4 regions of the Bacillus sp. UNCCL81 genome follow, and region 2 is predicted to be linked to each of the others. Evidence: predicted binding sites of a transcription regulator. Region 2 holds the regulator's gene; each other region holds the start of a gene.
What was found. Region 2 encodes Rex, which represses fermentation and respiration genes when NADH is low (regulators of the CRP and FNR family bind a similar motif). Its sites were predicted from a motif close to TTGTGAAATATTTCACAA; they were not measured.
Positions count from the first base shown of each region.

Region 1: a site for Rex is predicted at 2,278-2,295, ahead of BM319_RS21190 (AtpZ/AtpI family protein). Genes of this name have one in related genera too.
Region 3: a site for Rex is predicted at 2,625-2,642, ahead of ric (iron-sulfur cluster repair di-iron protein). Genes of this name have one in related genera too.
Region 4: a site for Rex is predicted at 1,371-1,388, ahead of adhE (bifunctional acetaldehyde-CoA/alcohol dehydrogenase). Genes of this name have one in related genera too.

Region 1 covers NZ_FOMF01000013.1:40,074-44,224, reverse strand. The annotation lists gene atpF (F0F1 ATP synthase subunit B) at 1-324, opposite strand, end outside; gene atpE (F0F1 ATP synthase subunit C) at 530-745, opposite strand; gene atpB (F0F1 ATP synthase subunit A) at 826-1,497, opposite strand; gene BM319_RS21195 (ATP synthase subunit I) at 1,562-1,942, opposite strand; gene BM319_RS21190 (AtpZ/AtpI family protein) at 1,947-2,171, opposite strand; gene BM319_RS21185 (S8 family serine peptidase) at 2,434-4,151, opposite strand, start outside.
Region 2 covers NZ_FOMF01000023.1:13,910-18,060, reverse strand. The annotation lists gene BM319_RS23920 (ABC-F family ATP-binding cassette domain-containing protein) at 1-1,236, opposite strand, end outside; gene BM319_RS23915 (redox-sensing transcriptional repressor Rex) at 1,398-2,024, shown strand; gene BM319_RS23910 (CPBP family intramembrane glutamic endopeptidase) at 2,066-2,737, opposite strand; gene groES (co-chaperone GroES) at 3,012-3,296, shown strand; gene groL (chaperonin GroEL) at 3,356-4,151, shown strand, end outside.
Region 3 covers NZ_FOMF01000002.1:316,854-321,004, forward strand. The annotation lists gene ade (adenine deaminase) at 1-510, shown strand, start outside; gene BM319_RS01700 (Crp/Fnr family transcriptional regulator) at 628-1,317, shown strand; gene ric (iron-sulfur cluster repair di-iron protein) at 1,846-2,553, opposite strand; gene BM319_RS01710 (hypothetical protein) at 2,927-3,148, shown strand; gene BM319_RS01715 (hypothetical protein) at 3,335-3,559, opposite strand; gene BM319_RS01720 (hypothetical protein) at 3,765-3,995, opposite strand.
Region 4 covers NZ_FOMF01000003.1:240,191-244,341, forward strand. The annotation lists partial or broken gene BM319_RS25305 (YodN-related protein) at 80-217, shown strand; gene BM319_RS06950 (YitT family protein) at 214-825, opposite strand; gene adhE (bifunctional acetaldehyde-CoA/alcohol dehydrogenase) at 1,465-4,065, shown strand.

The DNA of each region.
Region 1 (4,151 bases), on a different contig from region 2:
CAAGTTTTCAGCTTCTGCTTTTGCTGCTGCAACGATTTCTTCACGTTGTACATCAGCTTGCTTTCTAGCTTTCTCAAGAAGCTCACGAGCTTCAGTTCGAGCAGCAACTAACTCTTGCTTTTGCTCTTCAACTAGTTTCATTGCATCAGCGTTGTTTTTCTCAGCTGAGTCTAATTGATTAGCGATGTGATCTTCACGTTGTTTCATAATTCCCATTACAGGTCCTAATGCATACTTACGTAATAAAGCAAGTAGGATTAAGAAGATTACTAATTGAAACGCTACATCGCCCCAAGGTATACCATGTCCGTTTGCTTCACCGATTACGAATAATGAACCGTTTAACACAAGCCTTCACTCCCTTCGAGGGTATCTTTTAATAATTTTTCTTTTTTATAACAAAGCTTAGGACTCTTACCGACCTTTGCTTTAAATTCAAAATTCAATCTTTACAACAAAAGTGTCATAAAGGAATGGCGAAGTAAATGTGAACACAAACTTCGCCATTTTTTAACTACTTGTATAAATCTTAAGCTTTACCAAATGCCATGAATGCGATAACTACCGCGATGATTGGAAGTGCCTCAACTAATGCAACCCCGATGAACATTAAAGTTTGAAGAGTTGAACGTAATTCTGGTTGACGAGCAACACCTTCTACTGTACGTGATACAATTAAACCGTTACCAATACCTGCACCTAGTGCACCTAAACCTATTGCGATTGCCGCTGCGATTAAAGCCATTTTAAATTTCCTCCTTCTTAATCATAAGAAATATATTTTTTTTTATAATTTTTATCTAACTACCAATTTTAATGAGCAGATTAATGCTCGTCCGCCACTTTATGTGACAAGTAAACCATTGTTAACATTACGAAGATAAACGCTTGGATTGAACCAACGAATACAGAGAATCCCTGCCATACGATCATTGGTATTGCCGCTGCAATTGTCCAAAGAACGCCTTCTCCTGCGCTTGCTGCATAAGCATGTGTACCCATTGTTGCAAGTAAACCTAGTAAGATTTCCCCCGCGTAAATGTTACCGTAAAGTCGAAGACCTAGCGTTAATGTGTTTGCTAATTCCTCAATAATTTTTAATGGGAATAAGAATGGCATTGGTTGGAAGAATGTTTTACCATACGCTCCAAAACCGCGCATCTTAATACCATAATAATGTGATAAACCAACTATAAAGATTGCTAATGATAAAGTAATGACTGGGTCTGATGTAGGTGATTTCCAAACTGAGTTTCCATCAAATGAGATATCGAATGGTAGACCTAACATATTTGAAACAAATATGTACATAAGTAATGTCACACCTAGTGTAAGGAAGCGACCACCAGTTTCCCAATCCATTGTACTGTTGATAATGCCTTTAACGAAATCTATAACCCACTCTAAAAAGTTTTGCTTTCCTGATGGGCGTATTTGTAGACTTCTTGCGCATGTAACTGCGATGATAAAGACGATTACTGCAGCAATGGTAGTCATTAGAACATTTGTTAACGTAAAATCTAAACCAATAAATTTAAAACCATAAGTGCCGTGTTCCAATTTATTCACCTCTCTTCCTTGCAAAAGACGTTTGTTGTAATGCAAAATGTATCATAATGACAAGGTGTCCTGTCATTAGTCCCGCAGTTAGTGCCGGTATGCTCACAAAATTTTCATACCGAAGCGCGATGACCATAGCTAGAGCCACCGCTGAAAGACAAATTACAGTACCTAAAGATCGAACTTTTTGTTGCTTTAAAACTCGGTCAAAGAAGGTATTTATCTTTCTGTGTAGAATCCATATACAATAAAAGCTAGTTACTGTTCCGAGAATATAGCCTGTGAATATTGTTTTATAGTCGGTAAATGCCCAACCTAAAACAGCTAAAGCAATAATATACAACATATCTCGTGTGAATCGTCTAAAATTATCTTTTTGCATGTAACTAGTCCCCTGGTGTGAATTGCTTAACTAATTTAAGCGTGCCGTAGATTCCAGTAAATAATCCTAACAGTAAAAAGATGATCATAAATACTGGTACTGGCCAATTAAAAAATGAATCAATCCATCTTCCTAAAAAGATGCCTATGAGAATAGAACCGACAAGCTGAGCTAGAATGGAAGACATGAGTGCCATTGCTTTAAGAGGATGTTGATTGTTGTTTTTCATACAAAATCCCTCCATGTCAATTTTCATTCTCCAAAAAATTGCCAAAAGTCTTATCATGGTTAATTCTACAACAAATATCTGCTAAAATCTCTAAACATTGAAAACGTTCACAAATTGTTCACAAAACGTTCAAAAAATTTTAATAACATAGTATTTACATACATTGAAAACCCTTTTAAACATTCATGTTAAGCATACAATATGTTACAAAAATGTGTCAATTACCTAAATTAAAAAACTATTAAAAAATACTTACCAATTTTTAGTCTTCAACATAAATTTTAGCGACATTGACGTAAGATTCCGTTGCACTTTCATATTGTTTACGTTTATAAAATATCACAAACTTATAAATTCCACTTTTAGGAAAATCTTTTAAAACTAATTCCTTTTTGATAATCCCCCTCTTACTGTTCTCCTGCTCATCAATTACACCTAACAATCGGAATGTTTCTGATTCAAAAACAGCAATTTTGTATTCCTCAACCTTACTTGGTAAATAGAGTTCATATTTATAGCGATTTTTACCTTTCACTCTTCCAAAGTGAAATCCCATTACTGACGGAAAATTCGGTTCTCCTTGTAATAATAAAAACGGCATTCTTAAATTTTCATCATCATTTGTGCTGAACGTTATTGCCCCATCATAAAATCCATCTCTTAATACTTTCGTATCAACTGTTGCAGTAAGATTAATCTTTTTGCTAGTGTGTGCTGGAATTGTAAAAGGCTTCGGTAATACCCATTGTATTCCTGTGGCTGGCTGATTATTTATAGCCGTAACTTGTTTTGGCATATTTGATTTATTCGATATTCTTACGACAAAATCTTTCTTAATTTGTAAATCGGTTTTTCTAGTTACTCCTAAAGATAAAGACGTAGGGAATAATGTTGTCTCAGTCTCAAGTGCCTTTTCAATATCTAATCTTCCAGCCCCTTGTTCGTACGCATGATACATCTTTTTATTATTCTTATATAATGGTGTTGCTGTATTGACTAGCACACTTTTTAAATCATCCATACTCCAATCTGGGTGCAGTTGTCTTACTAGAGCAGCTGCTCCGGCAACATGTGGACTTGCCATACTCGTTCCTTGAAGCGCTAAATACCCACCCGGAATTGTACTTTTTATTTGTACACCTGGAGCTAATAAATCCGGCTTCATTTGCCAAGTACCTGTTACCGGCCCTCTAGAGCTGAAATCCGCAAGTATATCAACCTTCTTTTCATGTCCAGTCTTAGCTTCCACTTTACTTTTCTCAATGATTTTCTTAATCATTAAGCCTTCTTTTCTTGAGATAGTCGCAGCTGGAACAGTAAATTTCCCTTTAATTTGTCCGATGAAATTTCCATCAATATTATTAAAGACAATAACCGCCTTAGCACCAGCATCTTGAGCATTTTTTACTTTATCAGTGAATGTGATTTTTCCTCTTTCAAGCAAGACAATTTTGTCTTTTACTCTTTTTAAATCACGCTTTTCTCCATATTTCTTAAATACAAATCGCCCATTTAAACCTTTACCCCATTTAGCAGATCCAATCATAGGACTAATAATTGTCTCTTTATTTTTCACGTGGATAGATGGGAAAAGAACAGGTGGATAGCTCGCACCAACTGTTAAAGCCTTTGATGCAGTAGCGGGAGACCCAACAGTCCATAGTCCTGGTCCAGAGTTTCCAGCAGCCGTAATTGCAAGTACACCCTTCTCTACTGCCTTATCTAACGCAATACTTGTCGGCCAGTCTGGTCCGTTGACATCATTTCCTAGCGATAAATTAATAATATCTACTTTATCCTTCACTGCTCGCTCAATTGCAGCCATAACAGTTTCAGATGTACCAACGCCACCAGGGCCAAGAGCACGGTATGCATAGATTGTAGCTTTAGGGGCTACACCTTTTCTTTTTCCATTTGCCGCTATTACACCAGCTACATGGGTACCATGAAATGTGCTTTTTTCTTCAAGTTTAGTCTCCA
Region 2 (4,151 bases):
AACTCTTTTATTAGAAGTTAGTTTTGCTTGCTCTTGATCATAATAACCAACTGAAACATTTGCACCAAAATCAATCGTACCCTGTAATTTTTCTAAATCTCCAATAATTGTTTTAAGTAATGTCGATTTACCAACACCATTTGGACCGACTAATGCGACACTATCGCCTCGATTCAGAACGAATCTCATCGGCTGATCAATTGTTGGGATACGATCATAGCCAATAAATAAATCTTGTACAGACAACACATCATTACCGCTTTGTTTTTCAATTGCAAATGAAAAATTAGCAGAAGACTCGTCTCCAAGTGGCCTGTCTAATCGAACCATTCGATCTAATTGTTTCCTACGACTTTGAGCTCTTTTTGTAGTTGATGCACGTGCAATATTACGCTGCACAAAATCTTCAAGTTTAGAGATTTCCTCTTGTTGCTTTTCGAACTGTTTTAACTCTTGTTCATATTGAGCTGCCTTTAGCTCAAGGTACTTACTATAATTACCAACAAATCGTTGATGCTTATGATTAGATATTTCATAAACAATATTAACAACTTGATCAAGGAAATATCGATCGTGGGAAACGATTAATACTGCACCAGGGTATGACTGTAAGTAGCGCTCTAACCAACTAAGAGTGTCAATATCTAAATGGTTAGTAGGCTCATCCAAAATTAACAAGTCAGGCTTCGTCAACAATAGCTTACCTAATGCCAGTCTTGTTTTTTGTCCACCACTTAACGAAGAAATTTTTGTTTCGTAATCTTCATTACTAAAACCTAAACCACTAATAATTGAACGAATATCTGCTTCAAACTGGTAACCACCGTTTTCTTTGAAAGTATATTGAAGATGATCATATTCATTCATAACCTTGTCATAAACGGCTTGGTTAGAATAGACATCCTCTCTTGTCATTTTAACTTCTAATTTTCTCATATTGTCTTGCATCTCTACTAAATGATTGAAAACAGAATAATATTCTTCCCAAATCGTTTGATTGCTTTGTAAACCAGTGTTTTGGGCTAGGTAGCCTACAGTAACATCTTTAGGTTTATTTATTTCACCGCCATCATAAGATATTTCACCTGCTATGATTTTCAATAATGTAGATTTTCCCGCACCATTTCGACCAACAATGGCAACGCGATCACTCGTTTGAACTTCTAATTTTATATTTGAAAGTATAATGTCACTACCAAAATACTTTGAGACATTATTTACTTGTAAAAGAATCATGGATAACACCTCATTGCAAAATTTTTTATGTATGTAACTGTAGACTGTCAAAATTCTTAAATATAGTGTATATTTTACATTAGAACAAGTACTTTATTACTAAAATAAAGTTAAATTACACACCATAGTAAAAAGAATTACAGTAAGTGGGGGATTAAAAAATGGATTCGGAACAAATTAAAATTCCACAAGCTACTGCTAAACGTCTACCTTTATATTACCGTTTTATAAAGAATTTGTCTTTATCAGGTAAACAAAGAGTTTCTTCAGCAGAGTTAAGTGAAGCAGTAAAGGTAGATTCCGCTACAATCAGAAGAGATTTTTCTTATTTTGGAGCACTTGGTAAAAAAGGTTATGGCTATAACGTAAATTATTTATTAACTTTTTTCTCGAAAGCGCTTAACCAGCATGAAGTTATGAAAGTTGCATTAATTGGTGTTGGTAATTTAGGAACTGCATTCTTACACTATAATTTTATAAAAAATAATAATACAAAAATTGAGATGGCATTTGATATTGATCCAAATAAAATTGGTACTGAAATAGGTGGAGTACCCGTTTATAATCTAGATAATCTAGAGGAAGTTATGAATGAAGATATTCAAATCGTTATTTTAACTGTTCCTGCACCTGTAGCACAATCAATAGCTGATCGATTAAATGGAAAAAATATTAGAGGTATTTTAAATTTCACACCTGCACGAATTAGTGTACCAGAACATATTCGCATTCATCATATAGACTTAGCAGTTGAACTGCAAACATTGGCATATTTTTTACAACAATAAATTTATATTAATACAAAAACCCCCAAAAGAATTGGGGGTTTTTAATGTAAATTGATTTGCTGAAAAACGACAAAAGAGTTCATTAACATATGTGTTAAGATTGGTACCATAATTGAGTTTGTTCGTTTATACAAGTAACAAAATACAAAACCGATTAGAAAGTAAGATAAAAAGAAGGGCAAGTCACCGTGCATAAGCGAAAAGATCGCTGAACTAATTCCAGCAGATATAATAAATGGTAAACGATTATAAAGCCTCTTAAAAATGATTCGACGAAAAATAATCTCTTCTAAAATTGGTGCAACTAGACTTGGGATGATAATAAAAGCCGGATTAAGCTTTGCAATGTTTATGATATTTTGAGTATTTTCTGAGCCCTTATGTAAATGAAACACATAAATTAAAATTAAATTACAAACAATTTGATTTAGCATTGTTATGAAGTAACCTAAAACAACCCAATTTATTATTGTACGATAATTAGTTTTTAAATGCTTTATTCCTTCATAAATGGGCTTATGTAATAAGATAAGGATAATAATTAATCCAGTTACGAAACTAATACAACCCCATAATGCCACTGCTTCAAGAGAAGCCGTTTTCTGATCCACTCCAGCGTATAAGTTACTATTTAATAAATAGGGCACTCCAAATACCGCTGAATATTGAAGAACGACATACGTTAATAAAATCCATAAATCTCTAGTTTTCAATACGATAGCTCCTTTGTGTTGATATTTTTCAGAACCCAAAGGTTTATAACAACACGTACATTATTTTACTCGTTTCTTATGTTTCTTAAAAGAAATTTTCACTTTTTATTTTACTTTTGATTGTAAAGAAAAAAACTTATTAAATTTCGACAAGAAAAGTGCCTGCTTCGGGCTTGCAAAATTTTTTGATATTATTTAAACTAATAATTGTGTTAGCACTCAATATACATGAGTGCTAAAAAATAATGATTTGATTATTGAGGAGGTATTACACATGTTAAAGCCATTAGGTGATCGTGTTGTAATTGAGCTTGTTGAGTCTGAAGAAAAAACTGCTAGTGGTATCGTGTTACCAGGTAGTGCACAAGAAAAGCCACAAGAAGGCAAAGTTGTTGCAGTAGGTACTGGCCGAGTACTTGAAAATGGTGAGCGCGTAGCTTTAGAAGTATCTGTAGGTGACCGCATTATCTTCTCTAAATATTCAGGAACAGAAGTTAAGTACGGTGGTACTGAATACTTAGTACTTCGCGAAAACGATATACTTGCAATCATAGGTTAATAAAATAATAATACTTAAATTAAAAAATATATTTTTTATATTATAAGGAGGTCATTTTCATGGCAAAGGACATTAGATTTGGTGAAGAAGCACGTCGCGCAATGTTACGTGGTGTAGACGCTTTAGCTGATGCTGTAAAAGTAACTTTAGGACCAAAAGGACGTAACGTAGTTCTTGAGAAAAAATTCGGTTCTCCATTAATTACAAATGATGGTGTTACAATCGCAAAAGAAATCGAATTAGAAGATGCATTTGAAAATATGGGTGCAAAATTAGTTGCAGAAGTTGCTAGCAAAACGAATGATGTTGCTGGGGACGGTACAACAACTGCGACAGTTTTAGCTCAAGCTATGATTCGTGAGGGTCTTAAAAACGTAACTGCTGGTGCAAACCCAATGGGTATCCGTAAAGGTATCGAAAAAGCAGTTGCTGTAGCAATCGAAGAATTAAAAACAATCTCAAAACCAATTGAAGGTAAAGAGTCAATCGCACAAGTTGCTGCAATTTCTTCAGCGGATCCAGAAGTTGGACAATTAATTGCTGAAGCAATGGAGCGCGTTGGTAACGATGGAGTTATTACTCTTGAAGAATCAAAAGGTTTCACAACTGAATTAGAAGTAGTTGAAGGTATGCAATTTGACCGTGGATACTCTTCTCCTTACATGGTTACAAATTCAGAGAAAATGGTCGCTGAATTAGAAAATCCATATATTTTAATCACAGATAAAAAAGTAACAAACATTCAAGAAATTTTACCAGTACTTGAGCAAGTTGTTCAACAAGGTAAACCACTATTAATCATTGCTGAGGATGTTGAAGGCGAAGCACAAGCAACAATCATCGTAAATAAATTAC
Region 3 (4,151 bases), on a different contig from region 2:
AAATTATCAAATGAATATACTCATTTTGTTCCAAATGTCGCAGAAAACTTATGTAAAGTTGCAGTAATAGATCGCTATCATTCTGAAAAAGAGATTGGTCTTGGGATAGTAAAAGGTTTAAATTTAATTGAAGGAGCAATCGCTACAACGATTGCTCATGATTCGCACCAATTAATCGTTGCCGGTATGAATGATAATGATATGTATCTTGCAATTAAAACAATTGAAGAAATGAACGGTGGAATAGTAGTGGTAGCATCTGGAAAAGTTATTGCCAAATTATCATTACCGATTGGTGGTTTAATGAGTAATCAATCTGCCGAAGAAGTCGAAGCAGGTTTATATCAAATTGAAAAATCATTACTTCAAATTAGACCAAACAATACATTTAACGCTTTTTTAACATTATCATTTCTAGCACTGCCAGTTATTCCGAGTATAAAACTAACGACTAAAGGTTTATTTAATGTAAATGAATTTAAATTTATTCCAGTTTTTCCTGGAGAATAAATATCAGAAAATGAAGACTCCTAGCTAAGGAGTCTTTTTCTATTTAATGATATAAGGGAGAAAGGTAAATACTTGTATTTAAGAGTAGAAGGAATTTTTCATAGAGGAGTATTTTGAATGTCAGATGTGATTTTTAATCATTTTAAAAGAGTACCACTTTTTAAAAATCTCTCGGATGAAGAGCTTCAATCGATAGTGGATATTTCACATATGAGATTATATAAAGCAAAATCATTTGTCTTTTTGCAAGGTGACAAACTTGATCGCGTGTTTTTTATACACTCCGGAAAGATAAAAATACATATAACTGATCTATCGGGTAGAGAACAAATTGTTTCGGTACCACGAACTGGTGAAATGTTTCCACATGTTGGTTTATTTCGAAAAGGAACCTTCCCAGCACATGCTGAAGTGCTTAAAACAGCAGAGTTAATTATCACACCAGTCGCTGACTTTGAGCAAATTCTGATTAAATATCCTGAACTATGTATAAAGTTATTAAAGTTTCTTGGAGAAAAAATTATCGATCTACAAGCTAGATTAGTTGAACAAACACTTCATAATACATATGATCAAGTAATCATGTTATTATTACGACTTTGTAAAACAAATGGGGTATCTTTAGATAAAAATCAATATAAAATAACAACACATTTTACAAATCGCGAACTTGCTAATATGATTGGTTCATCAAGAGAGACAGTAAATCGTACGATAAATCAATTAAGAAAAAAAGAATTAATTACGATTGATTCAGAAGGCTTTTTAGTCGTAAAAATAGAAGAATTGCAAGCGGAAGTTTACTAAAGAAGGAGCATGAGATTGTCATGCTCCTTCACGCTGTTGAAAAACAACCTTGTCAATTAAATTACCAAATTTTCGTAAAAGGAGTAGAGTGATGTTGATTTCCATTACAGGATGCTCGCTTTCCATGGGGCGAGACAAGCCTGCGGGGTCTCAGCCTTCCCGCTTATCCCATAGGAGTCGAGCATCCCTCCATTCCAATCAACTTATCCATCAAAAAAAGTCTGCAATAAATCCTAATCAAATAGCCTTTACTTAGATTAACCTACTTGTATATTAAACAACTTGTAGGTCAATTAATATCGAACTTTCATTAAACAATTGATTTTGTTTTTCTAAAAATTAGCTCATATATTTTTAACTTCTGAAAAAAATCATTAGTAGTGTTATTGGAATCATAACATTGCTCAAACAGATTAGCATTTAAAACCATTAAGAGATCTTCCAAAAAATGATAATTTCATTTTAAATAAATGTTCATTTAATGTCCGTTTTCCTTATTGACCATTTTATATATACTAGGCCTAATAGTTAATTCCTAATAATTGCTCGTTTAAACAATATATTATTTTCTAAATGGATATGTTGGAATGTATCAGCCTCTAGAGCTTCAAGTCTTTGATAAACAAGGCGATAAGTACCACAAGCCTCTTTTGGTGGGGTATAGTCATTTGTAATTTCACGTAATTCTTTTAAAATATCCCCTGCAGAACTGTGCTCATTTTCTAGTTCGCTAACGATATTTTTTAATTTCAGGTAATTTTCATTAGTTGGGTTTTGTTCATATTCTAAAATCAATTTAAAATCTGTTGTTTCTTCCTTCCATGTATGTTCCTCTAATTCTGTTTTTAAATCAAAGAACAACTTGTGTAATCTTACTAAATGAGGTTGAGTTTCTCCGTGAACTCGCATTACTTTAGTTACATATGGACTTAATAGAGGTAATTCCTCATTTAAAAAACGATGATGATTGTTCTCTATATGTTCGATTAAATCACTACTAGAAGCTTCTTTAAAATCAACTACTACTTCGTTTGATAATTTTTTTTCTTGATACAGTTTATTTAGTTTTGATAGTATTTCATCTTTTGAAAGGTTTTTTTCTTCAATCGCTTCAATTAGAGGTCTATTTCCACCACAGCAAAAGTCAATTCGATATGTTTTAAATAGGTCACTTGCCTTTGGGAATTCAGTAACAATCTCACTAATTTTAGAGAACTCATTAAATGGTTGATTCATTTTAATACCTCCATAATATTTTTGATACTTTGTTTTTCTAAAAAAAGAATACCAAAAATATCGATCTCAATTTGTGATGTAAATCACAAATTAAGATCTTTTATTAATCAGATTAATAATTAATTAACCATAAAAAAATACTTCTAAACAAATGTTTCGGTAAGTAAATGACAATAAAATGACTCAAGAAAAATACTTGAGTCATTTTTACCTTTTTTCAATTTGTAATGAAGATTGTTCTCGTACTTTTAGTTAATTAATCAAAATCTACAAAATTTTAGATTGAAGAATTATTGAAGATATACTTGAATTAAGGGCAGTATATAAAAGTATATAGTAGACTTTAAATTCTAAATGGTAAGGTGAGAGTGAAATGGAAGATAAAATTGATTTTTCAGAAAAAATACATATAGGTGAATTAATTGCTGTTTCGAATGTTTACGGATTAACTCCATATACGCTTCTTTTAGAGCTGGAAAAAGGTAATATTGAAGTTTTCCTTTCGATCGATGAATTTAACGCAAAATATAGTGATACAACAGAATTGGACTGGTGTCAATTAAATAATGGTAAAGTTTTCTCTAAAAAAGATTGAAGAGTAAAACTAAATAAAGAAAAAAGATATTTTCTATTTTTACTTTAACTATTTTTACTTCCATGGATTCATGTTCATCAATCCAACAATCGATTTTAAGTGGTTATAAGAGGTAAAAGAGAAGTAATTTGCGTAACATAATTGGTTTGATTGCCTCATAGACTTATCAATTTTTCGTAATTGTCTTTAACTTCTTTTATTCAATACGATTTCACCGAACATGGCCAATTGATGATTATTTAAATTATCTCGATCTATATTTGGTAAAACAACTGAAATAAGAAAATTAACCTCGCTGCTTAAACGAGTGATCTCTTCTAACAAATGAATTTGTATTCCCTTCATTTCGTTGATTACCTCTAGATACAAATCTTCCTTATTACAATTCAATTCATTATTTTTACTGCTCATATCTAACACCTCCAAAGAAAATTATTCGTTGCAAATGCTTCAATTTCCTTTATGTATATTGCTTTTTTAATTCCAATAAAGTTAATTTTTACATTCTATTAGATTAATAGAATTTTTTTAAGCTTATTGCAATGCAATAAAAAAACTCAGCCAATAATCTAAAATTATGGCATGAGTAGGATAACTTATCTCATTTTGCACTAATTCATTCCCCAATATTTTCTTCAAACCACTCTTGAAGCTCTCTTAATGATGTAAAGGAGTAAATTTCTTCTCCGTTTTGACCATTATCTATACCGGTGTTTCCCCTAAGAGTAATTTGGCCTTCTTCTCCAGAAATTAAAATCGCATAAGGATGGTTTATATTTATATACCTTGCATCTAAATCATTATCAATCCAATTCTTACTATTCAAAAATGCTTCGAAATGCTCCATTTACATTCCTCCTATAGTGATATTGTTCCAATTTTTTACAAAAAATAGACCTTAAAAGGATAGTGGAAGAAATTGGATTAATAGCTCAATGAGTAATCTTGCTAGATGCTCCTTTTTTTTAATAGAGATTTCAAAATTTAAAAAATAAACAATAAT
Region 4 (4,151 bases), on a different contig from region 2:
ACTAGGTACATTTACAATTAAGTTTGCTAAAAAGCAAGAAGAAGTAAAGAAATCATTTACGGGTGAAGCTTCATCTGTGGACGAGCTATTAGATAAATATAATGATTATCGAAGACTGGCAATACTTTTCAAAGATTGTCTTTACGATTTAGCTGCAGAAAATGTTCTAAATGAGCTCACCGATTTTTCTGAATCAAAAAAAGATTACATGCATTAAGCATGTAATCTTTTTTCATTAGTTTTAATTGTAACAGATTTTTTTTGAAATTTACTTTCATAGACCAATTCTGTTACTTTCGCACAGATTGCCACAGAAAGAATTGTATATCCTACTTCATTCCATGACAGGTAGGATAGTGAACAAAGAAGAATTACAGCATCAAAAATAAAATATACTTTACCGATCGATATTTTTGATTTTTTGCTCATTATAATCGTTATTAAATCATCTCCACCAGTTGCACCACCACTTCTTAGAATTAACCCTAAACCAAGTCCAGCGAAAATTCCTCCTAAGATAGCGGGTATCCAAAGATGATTTCCAAAGTTAAAAGTAAAATTAGAAGATGTTTTTTCTATTATAGAATAAAAAACAGAAAACGAGATGGCTCCGATCGTAGTATTGATTAATAATTTTCTACCTAAATACAAACCAGCGATCAAGATAATAGGAATATCGAGAAGCAAAGTTGTAATTGAAGGTGATATATTTATTGCGTTCTTTACTAATAAAGCAATCCCAATAAATCCACCTTCAGCTAAATTATTTTGATAATGAAAATGATACAGTGTAGTGGCTAAAATAAATGAACCAATTAAAATCATTAAGGTCTCACCCAAACGATTGTTACTCATTGTTATTTCCTCTTTTCGTAGTTAGTAGTTAAAAATACAGCTTATAAACTAACTACGTACATATAGAGCTCGTAGTTAGTTTTTTTGCTTTCTAACTACATAGCTATATATCATTGAAGAAATAACATAATCGCCTGTCAACCATAGTTTCGCCTACCTTCAGTTTTATTTTAGAGTTCTTTTGGTTCTCTAAATTAAAACTGCTAAGTGTAGGATAAGTCTTTACGTTGCCAAATGCTCCTTCGAGCAATCATGGTTACACGTCCTTTTTACCAGTTTTGTTAGAAAAATCTAACAGGTGAAAAATAAGTTCACTTTAGAACTTATTCTTAATTTTATCATATGCGAAAATATTTGAAAAAAGAAAAGAATTAACAAAAATCTACAAAAAGTTAGAAGTAAGAAAAGGAATCAGTAGAAGAGGAACATGTTTTGTTGAAAAAAATGTGAAATATTTCACAAATTAGACATAGCAATTTCAATAAAAAGGATATATATTATATTTGTAAGTAATATTGTGAAATATTTCACAAGCATAAATGATTAAATGGGACTTAATGAAACCTTAAATAGGATGATTAATTTCCAACATTAGAGGAGGAGAGCCAAATGGCTGTTCAAGAAAAAATTGTAAATGAAACTAGTAACGCTTCTAAAATGGTAAATGACTTAGTCGTAAAAGGACAAAAAGCATTAAAAGATTTTGAAAATTTTAATCAAGATCAAATCAATAAAATTGTACATTCGATGGTTCTAGCAGGTTTAGAACAACATATGCCACTCGCAAAAATGGCAGTTGAGGAAACAGGTCGTGGGATCTATGAGGATAAAATTATTAAAAATATATTTGCTACAGAATATATATGGAATTCAATCAAAGATAATAAAACGGTTGGGATTATTAGTGAAGATATACAAACTGGAATAACAGAAATTGCTGAACCTGTTGGGGTAATTGCAGGTGTCACTCCAACAACTAATCCTACATCAACAACATTATTTAAAGCAATCATTGCGATTAAAACAAGAAATCCAATAATTTTCGCTTTTCATCCTTCCGCACAAAAATGTAGTAGAGAAGCAGCCAGAATCGTTCGTGATGCGGCAATAAAAGCTGGAGCACCTGAAAACTGTGTACAATGGATTGAAGTCCCTTCAATAGAAGCAACAAAGTGTTTAATGAATCATGAGGGAGTAGCACTTGTTTTAGCTACAGGTGGTGCTGGAATGGTTAAATCGGCCTATAGTACAGGTAAACCTGCTTTAGGGGTTGGACCTGGAAATGTACCATGTTATATCGAGAAATCTGCTGAAATTAAGTGTGCAGTGAATGATCTTATTCTTTCAAAAACATTCGATAATGGAATGATTTGTGCTTCTGAACAAGCAGTTATTGTAGATAAAGAAGTTTATGAAGTAGTAAAAGCAGAGTTAAAAGCAAATAATTGTTATTATGCTACAAAAGAAGATAAAAAGAAATTAGAAAAGCTTGTCATAAATGAAGCTACATGTGCTGTAAATGGTGATATTGTTGGTAAATCAGCATATGAAATTGCAGCGTTAGCCGGTGTAAATGTACCAGTAGATACAAAAATTCTTATCGTTGAATGTCAAAGCGTTGGTGCAAATGAACCTTTAACAAGAGAAAAATTAAGTCCAGTTTTAGCTGCTATTAAAGTAAATGGAAAAGAAGAAGGGTTTAAACGTTGTGAAGAAATGTTAGAGCTAGGAGGATTAGGCCATTCTGCAGTTATTCATAGTAATAATGAAGAAATTCAAAAAGAATTTGGACTAAGAATGAAAGCATGTCGTGTTATTGCAAATGCTCCTTCAGCACATGGAGGAATTGGGGATTTATATAACGCATTTATTCCTTCTCTTACATTAGGCTGTGGATCACATGGTAAAAACTCTGTATCGTCTAATGTAACAACTGTACACTTATTAAATATTAAAAAATTAGGAAGAAGAAATATGAATATGCAATGGGTCAAACTGCCACCAAAAATTTATTTTGAAAAATATTCAACTCAGTATTTAGAAAAAATGCCTAATATTAAAAAAGCATTTATTGTAACAGACGAAGCAATGGTTAAATTAGGTTATGTTGACATAATTAAATATTATCTAGAGAAAAGACAAGAAAATATACAAATTGAAATTTTTTCAGATGTAGAACCAGATCCTTCAGATGTTACTGTAATAAAGGGTGCAGATAGAATGAAATCATTTGAGCCGGATACGATTATCGCTTTTGGCGGTGGATCAGCAATGGATGCAGCCAAGGGTATGTGGATGTTTTTTGAATACCCAGAAACCACTTTAGACGGGCCTAAACAAAAATTCTTAGATATTCGAAAAAGAGCTTATAAATACCCTAAATTAGGACGTAAAGCTCAGTTTGTCGCAATACCAACTACTTCTGGTACTGGTTCAGAGGTTACACCATTTGCTGTAATTACTGATAAAGCTAACAATATTAAATATCCTTTAGCTGATTATGAATTAACGCCTGATGTTGCAATTATTGACCCTCAGTTCGTATCAACTGTTCCTAAAAGCATTACAGCAGATACTGGGATGGATGTATTAACTCATGCAATCGAGGCTTATGTAAGTGTCCTAGCGAATGATTATACAGACGGATTAGCATTACAAGCTATAAAATTAGTGTTTAAATATTTACCTAGAGCATACAAAGATGGAAACGATTTTGAAGCGCGCGAAAAAATGCATAATGCTTCAGCAATAGCAGGTATGGCATTTGCAAATGCGTTCTTAGGAATTAATCACAGTTTAGCGCATAAAATTGGAGCGGAATTCCATATCACACATGGCAGAGCAAATGCAATTTTAATGCCGCATGTCATAAGATATAATGCCAAAAAACCAACGAAGTTTACAGCATTTCCTAAATATAAGCATTTCATTGCAGATGAACGATATGCTGAAATAGCTCGTTTCCTAGGCCTTCCAGCTGCAAATACTGAAGAAGGGGTTGAAAATTTAATTACAGCAGTTATTAAGTTATCTAAGGAATTAAATATAAATATGAGTATCGAAGCACAAGGAGTTACCGAAAAAGAATTTTTAGAAAAAGTTTCATATTTAGCTGATCGTGCTTTCGAAGATCAATGTACTACTGCAAATCCAAAACTACCTCTAGTAAAAGAATTAGAAGAAGTTTATTTGAATGCATTCAAAGGATGATAATAAATTTTACATTAAGGAGCACCTATATAGGTGCTTCTTTTTTGACGAATTATATTTTGATATAATAGTCATATTGAAAGTGG